One region of the Pseudomonas sp. HP_01 genome, then DNA from elsewhere that is predicted to be linked to it. Evidence: predicted binding sites of a transcription regulator. Region 1 holds the regulator's gene; each other region holds the start of a gene.
What was found. Region 1 encodes FliA, which starts transcription of late flagellar genes. Its sites were predicted from a motif close to CTAAAGTTTNNNNNNNNNNNGCCGNTAA; they were not measured.

Region 2: the regulator FliA is predicted to act here: its motif matches at 1,567-1,594, upstream of ACYAR8_RS02510 (methyl-accepting chemotaxis protein).
Region 3: the regulator FliA is predicted to act here: its motif matches at 1,407-1,434, upstream of ACYAR8_RS01270 (methyl-accepting chemotaxis protein).
Region 4: the regulator FliA is predicted to act here: its motif matches at 1,335-1,362, upstream of flgM (flagellar biosynthesis anti-sigma factor FlgM).

What each region holds. Positions count from the first base shown of each region.
Region 1 covers NZ_JBTOPV010000022.1:47,496-50,714, forward strand. Annotated here, with positions in the region: gene flhF (flagellar biosynthesis protein FlhF) at 1-267, shown strand, start outside; gene fleN (flagellar synthesis regulator FleN) at 386-1,219, shown strand; gene fliA (RNA polymerase sigma factor FliA) at 1,216-1,959, shown strand; gene ACYAR8_RS13560 (chemotaxis response regulator CheY) at 2,203-2,577, shown strand; gene ACYAR8_RS13565 (protein phosphatase CheZ) at 2,597-3,219, shown strand, end outside.
Region 2 covers NZ_JBTOPV010000002.1:17,730-20,948, forward strand. Annotated here, with positions in the region: gene ACYAR8_RS02495 (hypothetical protein) at 1-598, opposite strand, end outside; gene ACYAR8_RS02500 (hypothetical protein) at 788-1,132, shown strand; tRNA gene ACYAR8_RS02505 (tRNA-Met) at 1,254-1,330, opposite strand; gene ACYAR8_RS02510 (methyl-accepting chemotaxis protein) at 1,762-3,219, shown strand, end outside.
Region 3 covers NZ_JBTOPV010000001.1:283,628-286,846, forward strand. Annotated here, with positions in the region: gene ACYAR8_RS01260 (CaiB/BaiF CoA transferase family protein) at 1-27, opposite strand, end outside; gene ACYAR8_RS01265 (LysR family transcriptional regulator) at 134-1,045, opposite strand; gene ACYAR8_RS01270 (methyl-accepting chemotaxis protein) at 1,659-3,219, shown strand, end outside.
Region 4 covers NZ_JBTOPV010000008.1:96,798-100,016, forward strand. Annotated here, with positions in the region: gene ACYAR8_RS06900 (flagellar brake protein) at 1-380, opposite strand, end outside; gene ACYAR8_RS06905 (flagella synthesis protein FlgN) at 463-930, opposite strand; gene flgM (flagellar biosynthesis anti-sigma factor FlgM) at 980-1,297, opposite strand; gene flgA (flagellar basal body P-ring formation chaperone FlgA) at 1,468-2,229, opposite strand; gene ACYAR8_RS06920 (chemotaxis protein CheV) at 2,303-3,219, shown strand, end outside.

The DNA of each region.
Region 1 (3,219 bases):
AAACGTTGCGGCCTGGCCGGGTGCATCCTGACCAAGCTCGACGAAACGGCCAGCCTGGGCGAAGTGCTCAGCCTGGCCGTGACACACGAACTGCCTGTGGCCTATCTGACGGATGGCCCACGGATACCGGACGATCTGCATTTGCCGCGTCGGCACCAATTGGTGAGCCGGGCTGTCAGCGTGCAGATGCAGGAGGAGCCTAGCGAGGAAGCGATGGCGGATATGTTTGCGGATCTTTATCACAGCACCGGCAAGCGCGCGGGCTAGGTAGAGAAAATGACAGTGGAATTTTCCTGCATCGATGGTCTGCCAGGCATTGTTCAGGCACTGAACGTGCAGCCCGACATGTGGCTTAGGTCTAAGCAAGACAAGGTAAACAACTAACATGGGCAGCATGCATCCCGTACAGGTTATCGCGGTAACCGGTGGCAAAGGTGGCGTAGGCAAGACCAACGTTTCAGTGAATCTTTCACTGGCGCTGGCCGAGCTGGGACGTCGCGTCATGCTGCTGGACGCCGATCTGGGTCTGGCCAACGTCGACGTATTGTTGGGCCTGACCCCCAAGCGCACCCTGGCTGACGTCATGGAGGGGCGGTGCGAGCTCCGCGATGTCCTGCTGCAGGGGCCGGGCGGCGTACGCATTGTGCCGGCGGCATCGGGCACCCAGAGCATGGTCCACCTGACCCCGGCGCAGCATGCCGGATTGATTCAGGCCTTCAGTGACATCGGCGACAACCTCGATGTGCTGGTCATCGATACTGCCGCCGGTATTGGCGAATCGGTGGTGAGCTTCGTCCGCGCCGCCCAGGAAGTGCTGCTGGTGGTGTGCGACGAGCCCACGTCGATCACCGACGCCTACGCCCTGATCAAACTGCTCAACCGCGATTACGGCATGAACCGCTTCCGCGTCCTGGCCAACATGGCCCAGAGCCCGCAGGAAGGGCGCAACCTCTTCGCCAAGCTGACGAAAGTCACCGACCGTTTTCTCGACGTGGCCCTGCAGTATGTAGGCGCGGTGCCGTACGACGAGTGCGTACGCAAGGCCGTGCAGAAGCAGCGCGCCGTGTACGAAGCGTTTCCGCGTTCCAAATGTGCCCTGGCGTTCAAGGCCATTGCGCAGAAAGTCGACACTTGGCCGCTGCCGGCGAACCCGCGCGGTCACCTGGAATTTTTCGTAGAGCGCCTCGTGCATCACACCAGCGCAGGGCCCGTCTCATGACAGCAAGTGGCTATCGCATGTACAGCAAATCGTCCAAAGACTCCCAGTATGAGCTGATCGAGCGTTATGCCCCGCTGGTCAAACGAATCGCCTACCACTTGCTGGCGCGTCTGCCAGCAAGTGTTCAGGTCGAGGACTTGATCCAGGCGGGCATGATTGGTTTGCTCGAAGTGTCGACCAAATACGACTCCACCAAAGGGGCCAGCTTCGAGACGTACGCGGGTATTCGTATCCGTGGCGCGATGCTTGACGAAGTGCGCAAGGGGGACTGGGCACCGCGCTCGGTCCACCGCAACACGCGCATGGTCAGCGACGCAATTCGTGCAATTGAAGCAAAAACCGGTCGTGACGCTAAAGATCACGAGGTTGCTGCCGAACTTGAAATGAGTCTCGACGATTATTACGGGATTTTGAACGATACCCTGGGCAGCCGCCTGTTCAGTTTCGACGACCTGTTGCAGGACGGCGAACATGAAGGGCTGCACGAGGACGGCGCGAGCCAGTCCCTCGAACCGTCGCGGGATCTGGAAGACGAGCGCTTCCAGGCTGCGCTGGCCGAGGCCATCGCCAATTTGCCCGAACGTGAACGTCTGGTGTTGTCGCTGTACTACGACGAAGAGCTGAACCTCAAGGAAATCGGTGAGGTCCTGGGGGTCAGCGAATCGCGGGTCAGTCAGTTGCACAGCCAATGCGCAGCGCGGTTGCGCGGTCGTCTTGGCGAGTGGCGCGCACGTTCGTGAATCAGGCGCAGGCCGTGAGGCCTGCGTGTTTTGCTTGTAAGACCGGCTGTGCAAGACGTGAGCGGGAAGCAGAAGAGACATGGCAGGAGTCGGTCGAACCGGGTCGTAGATGATCCGGTTTCGCTGCGCTCGTCCCGGTCGATCAAACCCCCTCTTCATGTTCGGCACAGCCGGTATTGATTGGACGCGCGTTCAGGTGCTGCACGCGTTAAAGACTGCTTGGAGGTCGAATTGGACAAGAACATGAAAATCCTCATCGTTGATGACTTCTCAACGATGCGGCGGATCATTAAAAACCTGTTGCGTGACCTTGGGTTCACCAACACGGCCGAAGCAGATGACGGTCTCACCGCATTGCCGATGCTGCAAAGCGGCGCCTTTGACTTCCTCGTCACTGACTGGAACATGCCCGGCATGTCCGGCATCGACCTGTTGCGTCAGGTGCGTGCCGACGAGCGTCTGCGCAGCCTGCCGGTGCTGATGGTTACTGCCGAAGCCAAGCGTGAGCAGATCATCGAAGCCGCTCAGGCCGGTGTGAACGGCTACGTGGTGAAGCCGTTCACCGCGCAAGTGCTCAAAGAAAAAATCGAAAAGATATTTGAGCGCGTCAATAGCTGATGTCCGCTGCGAGGGCGCTATGGATTCCAAAGATTCGACAATGGGTGACTTTGAGTCAACCCTGAAGAAACACGCACAAGAGCTGGTCGCGAGCCTTGAAAAAGGCAAGTTCGGCGACGCTGTGCAACTGATCCATGAGCTTAACCAGACCCGCGACCGAGGCCTGTATCAGGAAGTCGGCAAACTGACGCGCGAGTTGCACAGCGCGATCGTCAACTTCCAGATCGACCCGAACATGCCGCAGGCCGAGGAGGTCTCCCAGATCACCGACGCCACCGAGCGGCTGTCGTACGTGGTCAGGCTGACCGAAAACGCGGCCAACCGGACCATGGACCTGGTGGAGCAAAGCACGCCGTTGATGCACGGGCTCAGTGATGACGCCAAGGCGTTGAGCGCCGATTGGGGACGCTTCATGCGCCGCGAAATCAGCGCCGAAGAGTTTCGTGATCTGGCCCGCCGCGTCGATGTGTTCCTGACCCGCAGCGAGAAGGAGACGACCGAAGTCTCCGCGCACCTGAACGACATTCTGCTGGCGCAGGATTACCAGGACCTCACCGGTCAGGTGATCAAGCGCGTGACCACGCTGGTCACCGAAGTCGAGCGCAATCTGCTCAAGCTGGTGCTCATGGCGAGCCAGGTGGA
Region 2 (3,219 bases), on a different contig from region 1:
CCTCGCTCTGCAGCTCGGCCTCCTCGCCTTCACCGACGAACGAGAAACCCAGGAATTCAAAGGCTTCCCGGTCCGCGTTGGCTTTCGAGCGCGGCGTACGCAGGGGCAGGGTGACGCTGGCGCCGTCCTTGCTGATGACGAAAACCTCGGCTTCCTTCTTCGGCCGTGCCGCTTTGCTCTTGCCGCCGCTCGGGTTGCTGACCGCTTGATGCGTCTGGTTGAGCACTTTCAACGCCAGGCTGTAGACCAGCTCCTGGAAACTCGGGTCGTCCTTGTAGCTGGAGAGAATCCGGCTGATCGGAAACTTCGCGCTCAGGTCTTCGAGTGCGGCCATGTCGGCGGCTTCGGCGTCCTTGAGCTGTTTAAGCTGACCCATCAGTTCGTAGGCCTGGTCATCATCGAATCGGTCATGGGCGGCGCGTATGGCCAGGCGCAGATCGCGAATCTGGTCGCTTTCCTTGGCGCTCTGAAACGCGTCGAGCACCATCTCGCTGATGGTTTTGGCCTGTGGCACATGTTGTGAAAGGTTGATGGCTTCTTCGTAGGCTTGCTTCGACGACACGGCGTTTGCCGCCGGATCGGTATGGGAATCAGACATTGAACATCCACTGCTTCGTTAACTGGGTTTGAGGCGCGAAAAGCCCGGGGCGTTTCGAGGGGCGTAATCTATTGGACGAGAGCGCCGTTGTCACGGATTGCCGTCTTCGCCCGGGCCACAGGGCAACATCCAGCCGTCTTGCCGCATGCGCGCTACGCTATGAGTTCATCGAGCCACAGGCGCCGGACCATGCGAAAAATCTGGGTGCGTTACATCGATTTGCTGGAACACGATCTCAGCACGCAAATCTTCGACAACATCAAAAACCTGCTGGTGTGCGCGCTGTTGTTCGCGGCGGGCACCAGTGCGTTGAGGGCGGATTACCACCAGTTCATCGGTGTACTGGTGTCCGGCGCTACTGGATGGGGGCTGATTGGCGTGTCCGCCGTGCTGATGTTCCTGAACGTCAGCGACGGCATTCGCAGGCTTGGCAAGCTGCGCTACCACGTGGCGATTCAGATTCTGGTGTCGCTGGTTTATCTGCTGATCGCTGCCAGACTGGTGGAAGTGGTCTGGGCGTTTCGGGCTGGTTGAGGGGAGGTTGGCCTTAAGGTGCACCACGGAGCAGGGTTGATGACGTTCCGAGACAAATCTGGTTGAAACCTAAACGCCAGAAACAACAAAGCCCGCGCAAGGCGGGCTTTGTTGAGGTACTTGGTGGCTACACAGGGACTTGAACCCCGGACCCCAGCATTATGAATGCTATGCTCTAACCAACTGAGCTATGTAGCCAAGTGGCGCGCATTATTCGCTCAGATCGAATATGTGTCAAGCGTCTCTTTGAAAAAAATTATCCACGCGATCAATCGGTTAGCCTCCCGCACCGTCAACCATCCTTCATCCCCGCACCTCGGTGACAGTTTCACTGCTCACGATGAGTGCTTTTGCCCCACTTTCGAGCACCCGGCGTGCACTCTGCCGGGTCTCGTGCCCGGTTTGATGGCCTCGTGCTATCGGTCCGTTTTTTGCTTATGCCTGCCGCAGCGCTGCCGATATGGATGTAGGCAGCTGCGGATTTCGACAAGCCATAACGCGGCCCTGGTTCAAAAGATGGGCGGTTATCGTTTTCAAAACACAGACATGGCATTTTGCCGGTAAAAATGTAAGGCAGCGCAGCGATGATCATGGGTCGTGCAGCGGTTGTCGGTGAGGAGTAGTCGGCTATGCAGAGTCTTTTGTCGCCAGGCATCCGCCTGCTCGGACGTCTCGGGTTCGCACGCAAGTTTCAGGTGCTCTTCTTTCTATTCATTTTGCCGCTCGCAGGCAGCCTTTGGATGATCGGGCAGGATTACCGCAGCAAGCTGGAGGTGATTTCTCAGGAACAAGCCGGCGTGCGCCAACTCATGGCGCTTGATGCGCTGGATGTGCAGCTGACGGCCCAGCGCAACCGCGCTGCGCGCTGGAAGGCCGTCGACATTCTTCGTGATCCGACGCCAGCCGCGAAGGCAGCCATGAACGCGCTGGATGCCGCCAACCCTGACCTGACCCGAACCCTCGCTTCTCTGGGCGATGAGCTCAAAGCGCAGAACGCCAGCGCGGACATCATGACGCGTTATCAAGCGGTGCAGGCTTCGGTCAAAGGCATGGATTCGGAATCTCTGCGCACCGTTGGCTGGTGGCCGGACGGCTATGACCGTTTTACCTCCGCCCTCACAGCGTTGCAGAGTCTGCGAGAGCAGATCGCCATGGACAGCGGCTTGATTCTCGATCCATGGCTTGAAACCTACTTGCTGATGCAAATCTCTACGCAGCAGGCGCCGGAACTGGTCGAGCGCGTAGGGCGGATGGCGAGTATCGGCCAATCGTCGATCGCGTCCGGGCAGTTCTCGTTGCAGAGCCGTCTTCAAATGCGCGACCTGCGCAGTCGTATCGGTGACGCGCGGGATCAACTGGTCAAAGCCGTGGGTTCGCTCCAATCCAAAGCGTATCCGGGCATGGAAGTCTGGACGCGTCAGTATGAAGACAGTCTTCAGCGCCTTGATAACGAATTGAAAGTGCTCGACGACGGTGTATTCGGCGGCAGCATCAAGTTAGACCCTGCTGCTTTCGAGCGCAGCGTCGATGGCGTCAGCGAAGGACTGGCGGCCTTGCGCAAGCAATCACTGTCGTCACTGACCAGTCGGCTCGATTATTACCATGAGCAGTCGACTCTGCAGTTCGTTCCGGTGGCCGCAATTTTCAGCATTCTTGCGCTCGCGGCGCTGTATCTATTCATGTGCCTGCAAGCGTCGATCCAGCGCAGCGCCAAGGGCATTACGACCCTGGCCGAGTCGCTGCGTGACGGCAATTTGTGCGTTGAGGTCGCCGTCCAGGGGCGTGACGAACTCGCTGCAATCAGCACCGCCCTCAACGTTGCGGTGGTGCAACTGCGCACCAGTCTGCTGGGCGTCAACCACGAAACCCAGCAACTGGGTTCTGCGGTGCTGACCCTCAATGCGCAGTCCGGCAGCACGCTCAACGAAGTTGAAGATCAACAGCAGCAAATCAGTCAGATCGCCGCTGCGGCCACCGAGCTGGCCGCGACGTCCATTGGTGTGGCCCGCAGCTGTGAAGCCGCATCCGGCAGCGCCCAGGCCACCCGACGCATCGCCGAAGACAGCAGCCGCGACAGTCAACGCACC
Region 3 (3,219 bases), on a different contig from region 1:
GCGCACGCCTTGAAGGGGGCCTGTCATAGCGGTTACCTCGAGTCTTTCTTGGAATTTGTCGCCAAGACTAGAAGAACGCGGCTCAGCAAATCCAACCGTCAGTTGGCAACCAGCGTTCACGAAACGCGAAGGCTCAGGCCTCGGGGCTCTGCAGATGATCGAACAGCAAGCGGCTCACCGGCGACAACGCAGCCGTGTCGCGCACCACCAGAATCAGCGTGCGCCGGGCCCAGGTATCCCCAAGGCCCACGGCCCTGAGGCCCAGCGACGGCCCGAGCAGATCGAACGCCTTGCGCGGCAGCACGCCGATGCCCATGTCGGCCTGGACCATCCGGCACATGGCGTCGAAACCCGGCACATGGATGCGCACCCGCAGCGGTCGGCCGTGCGCGCGTGCGGCGTTCTGGGTGCGCATGTTGATGGAGCTGGCGGCGTGCAGGCCGATGTAGTCGCTGCCAAGGGTGTCCTCGAAGGCCACCTGCTGCAGCCCGGCCAGCGGATGATCGTCACGCATCACGACGACCAGTTCGTCGTGGCGATACGGTGTGCTGTGAAGCCCCTGAAGATCAGTGTCCTCGGAGCAGATGCCGATGTCCGCGACACCGTCGACCAGGCCCTGCACGACGCCGTTGCTGGGCCGCTCTTCGAGATCGACTTTGACCAGGTCATGGCTGGCGACGAAGGCGTGCAGGTCCTCCGGCAAGAACTGAATGATGGCCGAGAGGTTGGCCAGCATGCGCACATAGCCGCGCATGCCCTGGAGGTGCTCGTCGAGTTCAAGGCCCATTTTTTCCAGATCGGAGAGCATGCGCCGGGCATGGTGCAGCATCGTCTCGCCGGCGGCCGTCAACAGCATGCCCTTGGCATTGCGCAGGAACAGGCCGATGCCGAGCACTTCTTCCAGCTCCATCAACCGCTTGCTCGCGGCCGACACGGCAATCGCCTCGCGCGCCGCCGCCCGTGTCAGCGTGCCTTCTTCGTACACGGCGACGAACAGCTTGAGGGTAATCAGGTCGAGGCGACGGATGAGGTTTTTGTGCAGCATGGGACGTACTCGCTCAGGGTGCGGCCGAAAGAATACACGGCTTGGCGAGCGGGCACGGCTGAAGCCGGTTCTGCCTTCCATCCGCGGTATTTCAGTGGGACTGGCTTTAACCGGGAAAAGGCCAGCGTGTGCACCCTCAATTTTGCGGTGTGACATCCGACGCCTTCCCGGCTGAAGCCGGTCCCACTAAATGCCCGCGCAGTGTCAGTGGGATTTGCTTTGGCCAGGAAGAGGCCCGCGTGTGCACCCTAGATTTTGCCATGTGACATCCGACGCCTTCCCGGCTGAAGCCGGTCCCACTAAATGCCCGCGCAGTGTCAGTGGGATTTGGTTTGGCCAGGAAGAGGCACCCGTGTTCACCCTCAATTTTGCGGCGTGACGTCCGACGACTTCCCGGCTGAAGCCGGTCCCACAAAATACCGGCGCAGTGTCAGTGGGATTCCGCGCGTTGTCAGTGGAACTGGCATCCCGATTCCGGGGTGCCATCCGTCACAAATCGATTCATGCAGGGCAGCACATTGCATTTCTGCCAAAAAAGAGGGTAATCCGCCATCAAGCTGAACCGGTTCAGGTCGATATCCCGGTGATCTTTCTCTCTATGGACAGCCCCGACATGAACCTCAGACGCCTCAACATCGCTCCCCGCTCCCTGATCTGCTTCGGCTTCTTTGCCGTACTGATCGCCGCCGTGGGACTGTTCTCGCTGCTGCAAGCGTCGAAGCTGAAAGACGCCCGGGACGCGTTGCAGGACAACGTACTCCCCACCCTCCTCACCATTGCCGACATCAAAAATGACCTGCTGACCATCCGGCTGGGCAATACCAGCCTGCGCGCCGCACAAAGCGCCGCCGGCAACGATGCCGCAATGAAGCGCGTCAGTCAGGGTCGCGCCGACTTGGAAAAAGACGTGCAGCGTCTGAGGTCCTTGCTGGTCAGCGAGCGTGGCATTAACGCCTACGCGGAGATGGAGCGCGACATGCAGGGCTACCTCGCCGTGCACGCGCGCTTTCTCGACGCCGTGGCGCAGAAGCGCGATGACGTGGTCGCCTCACTGACCGAGCCATCCGGCGAACAGACCCACGCGGCAGACGCGCTCGCCAGGGACATCGCCACCATCGCCGACCTGGGCAACCAGAAAATGCGGGATTCGGATGTGGCCGCAGATGAAAGTTACGCCCAGTCCCGCGATGTCATCATCGGCGCGATCGTGATTGCGCTGGCCGCTACCCTCGCCCTGGCCGCGCTGTTCACCCGCAGCCTGGTCGCGCCGATCGCCAAAGCCCTGGCCATCGCAGAAAACATCGCAGCCAACGATTTGAGCAAGCCGATTCAAGTGGACGGTTCCGATGAGCCGGGACGCCTGCTGCAAGCGCTGTCGGTGATGCAGCAGAACCTGCGCCACACCCTTTCGGAGCTGGGCCACTCGTCCAATCAACTGGCCTCGACCTCGGAAGAAATGACTGCCGTGACCGAAGAATCCCTGCGCGGGGTCCAGCGCCAGAACGACGAAATCAATCAGGCCGCCACGGCCATCAATCAGATGAGCGCAGCGGTGGAAGAAGTCGCCCACAACGCCTCGCTGGCCTCGACCGCCGCGCGGGATTCCAGCGATTCGGCGGAACAGGGCCGCCTGCGGGTCGACGAAACCATTTCGGCGATCAACGAGCTGCACGATTCGGTCGGCACCACCGCCGATGAGATCAATGGGCTGGCCGGTCAGGTGCAGAACATCAGCGGCGTGCTGGACGTGATTCGCGGTATTGCCGATCAGACCAACCTCCTCGCCCTCAATGCGGCCATCGAAGCCGCCCGTGCGGGCGAAGCGGGACGTGGTTTCGCGGTAGTGGCTGACGAAGTCCGCGCCCTGGCGCACCGCACCCAGCAGTCCACCGCCGAGATTGAAAAAATGATCGCCTCGATCCAGGGCGGCACCCACAAGGCGGTCACGGCCATGGGCCAGAGCAGCGAGCGCGCGCGGGTCAGTCTGGACATTGCCGGTGCCGCCGGGCGTGCCCTTGCCGACATCAAAACCGCCATCGTGTTGATCAACGAGCGCAACGTCAGCATCGCCACGGCCACGGAAGAACAGGCTCAGGTCGCGCGGGAAGTCGATCGCAACCTGACCAGCATCCGCGACCTGTCGCTGCAGACCTCTGCCGGCGCCCATCAGACCT
Region 4 (3,219 bases), on a different contig from region 1:
CGAAACGCGTTGCGGCGCTGGTGATAGACGACTTCTTGAGGCAGCGGGCCGCGATAACTGCGCGGCTCTTCGATGACTGTCAGCTGGGCTTTGCTTTCCCAGGCGATGCGCACGCCGTCGTGAAAGCCTTCGACACGGAACGGTTCACCGCTGGCAAGGAAACGCTCACCGTCGCGGGGGATCATCTCGTCGAGGATCATCTCGTTGGTGTCGCGGTTGACGTCGATCACGTAGCTCTGAAACCGCTGGCTGCGTTCGTGGAACGTGATGATCAGCGGGTCATGACTTTCCATCAGCAGCCGCAGATTGGCAGCGATTTCCAACGGGGTGGTCAGTACCTTCGGGGGCTGCGGAACATCTTCCGCGCTTGAGGCATTCACGGTCTATCCATCTCCAGGCAAATAACGGCAGCGTTCAGCGTGCGGCATATTGCCACTACGTTGCGCACCTTGATACAAGAACTTACGCCTGGCTGAGCGGACGCGGCCTGGCCTTGCCGGACGTCGAACCGCGGCTGTCATACAGTGTCGGGGTGTCGCCGCCGTTGAGAATCCTCAACTGCTGTGCCGTGGTGAGTTGCTGGAGCTGGATAAGGCTGCCGTTCTGTTCGTTGGCCGCCTGGCATTCACTCATCAGTGCGCTGAGTTCATCGCCTGCGGTTAACAGGGCTTCACCCACTGACGAATGTTTCGCCACTTCTTCGAGTCCCGCACGATTGGCGGGCAGACCCAGGCTGGTCATCAGCTGGGTACGTCGGCGTCCATGCTGCTCGAGCACGATCACCAGCGCCTGTTTCTGCGCCAGGATGTGTTCCATCTCGACCATATTGCGCCCGTGAAGCGCCACTGACTCGGCCTTCAGGATGTCCAGCAGATGCCGGGTTGGCGCAATGTCGTCCGTGATCAGTTGAAGCAATGTAGTGTCTTGCATCGCATGCCCTGGTGTTTAAGCGTCCAGAAGCCCCTGCGCAGACCTGGGGCTAGCGCTGGGCTTCGAAGTTAAGCAGTTTGCTAGCAACACGATTGCTGTCGACCTTATAGCTGCCGTCGGCGATCGCCTGCTTCAACTCAGCCACACGGGCGCTGTTGACGACAGGCTGATCACGCAACGAATCACTGATCTTCTGCAACTGTTGAGCTTCGCTGCTCAAATGTACTGCCTCACCACTGCCGGGCACGCTCGAGGTGCCGCTGACCGCTGCCGTAGCTTCGGTTTTGCTGGCTTCCTTGGTGCTGGCAGTACGTGTTGTACCGCCAACGGGAGTGGAGCTATTCAAACGATTGAAGTCGATGACCATGATTGAAAAACCTCTGGGTTCTAGGACGCTTGCCTTGGTTTCGGCCATACCCGGAATAACTTTAGGGCTCGCGCGAAAACAGTCTCGAATGGACGTCGCGCGGAGCACTGGGGTTCCGAGTGTAGGAAAAGCGCAAGCGCAGCGCCAGAGGTCTTACCTATACATGTCAGTTACATAGCGACCTCAACTTGCCCGGGCGCAACGATGTTGGCCTTGATCACCCGTTGTGAATTCAGGTTCTTCACCCGTATTTGCTCGTTGAAACCGCCGTCGGACAGGGCTTCGCCCGGCATCCGCACGCTCATCGAACCACTGCGAGCGCTGATCACGACTTGGTCGCCCTTATGGACCATTTGGGGTTGATCGAGGTGGACGGGCGTCAGGATCTGGTCGATGACCGTTGGTCGGACAACTTTTTGCCCGACTGCCTGATCGACCGAATCAAGGAAGCCCTGCCCCAGTTGGCTCACGTCACGTTCGCGCAGCGCTACATCGTTTTCGGTCACGATCGCGTCGCGCTTCATTGGCCGTACGGCCGTGACCACATTGCGGTAAAGATGTACCTGGGCCGGTACGAACACTGTCCACGGTGAGGCGCCTTCACAGCGCACTTTGACGGTGACGCGGCCGATGGGCTGGGCCGGGCTTTCCAGTGAGGCTGTCAAATCCTTGTCACACAGCGGCATGCGCATACGCGGATCCAGCTGTTTGACTTCGATCTCATAGCGGCCGGCGGTTTGGTTGGTCGCCATATAGTCTTCAACTGTGAATTCAAGAAAGCCCTGGGTCACGCCGATAAGTGTTTCAGGCAGGGTCATGTTGTCTGCGCGGCTGAGGCTGGCGGCACACAACAGACACAGCGCAACCAGCACGCAGAGAAAGCTGCGGGTTGCGGGGGCCAGGCGTCGGGATACTGTCGTTTGTGTGTTCATGATGAGTAAATAGCAAGGCCCGTGCCGCTTACCGATCCGGTAGCGCAATTGGTCGTTTTGGGAGGAGTGGTTCATGGCTGGTGTGATGGATTCAGTAAACCAGCGCACTCAACTGGTAGGGCAGAACCGCCTTGAACTGTTGCTGTTCCGGTTGGACGGCAAGCAGTTGTATGGGATCAACGTGTTCAAGGTAAAAGAGGTGCTTCAGTGCCCGAAACTTACCCATATGCCCAAATCCAGTCCGATTGTGCGCGGTGTGGCAAGTATTCGTGGCGGGACCATCCCGATCCTCGATCTGGCATTGGCGACCGGCGGCAAGCCGTTGTCTGACATTGCCAATTCCTTCGTGATCATCACGGAGTACAACACCAAGATTCAGGGCTTCCTGGTGCACGCGGTGGAACGCATCGTCAACATGAACTGGGAAGACATTCATCCGCCACCCAAGGGTACGGGGCGCGACCACTACCTGACGGCGGTGACGCGTCTCGACAATCAGTTGGTGGAGATCATCGACGTAGAGAAGATCCTCGCCGAAGTGGCGCCGGTCTCCGAGAACATCTCCGTGGGTGTGGTTACGGCTGAGGTGCAGCACAAGGCGCTCTCGCTGCGTGTGTTGACGGTCGATGATTCCTCCGTGGCGCGCAAACAGGTCACGCGTTGCCTGCAAACCGTCGGCGTGGAAGTCACGGCGTTGAATGACGGTCGTCAGGCACTGGATTTCCTGCGCAAACTGGTGGAAGAAGGCAAGAAACCGGAAGAAGAATTCCTGATGATGATCTCCGACATTGAAATGCCGGAGATGGATGGCTATACCCTCACTGCGGAGATTCGCAGCGACCCGCGCATGCAGAAGTTGCACATCGTGTTGCACACGTCGCTGTCGGGCGTGTTCAACCAGGCGATGGTCAAGAAGGTCGGCGCTGATGATTTCCTGGCCAAGTTCCGGCCGGATGATCTGGCGGCGAGGGTAGTAGATCGTATCAAGGC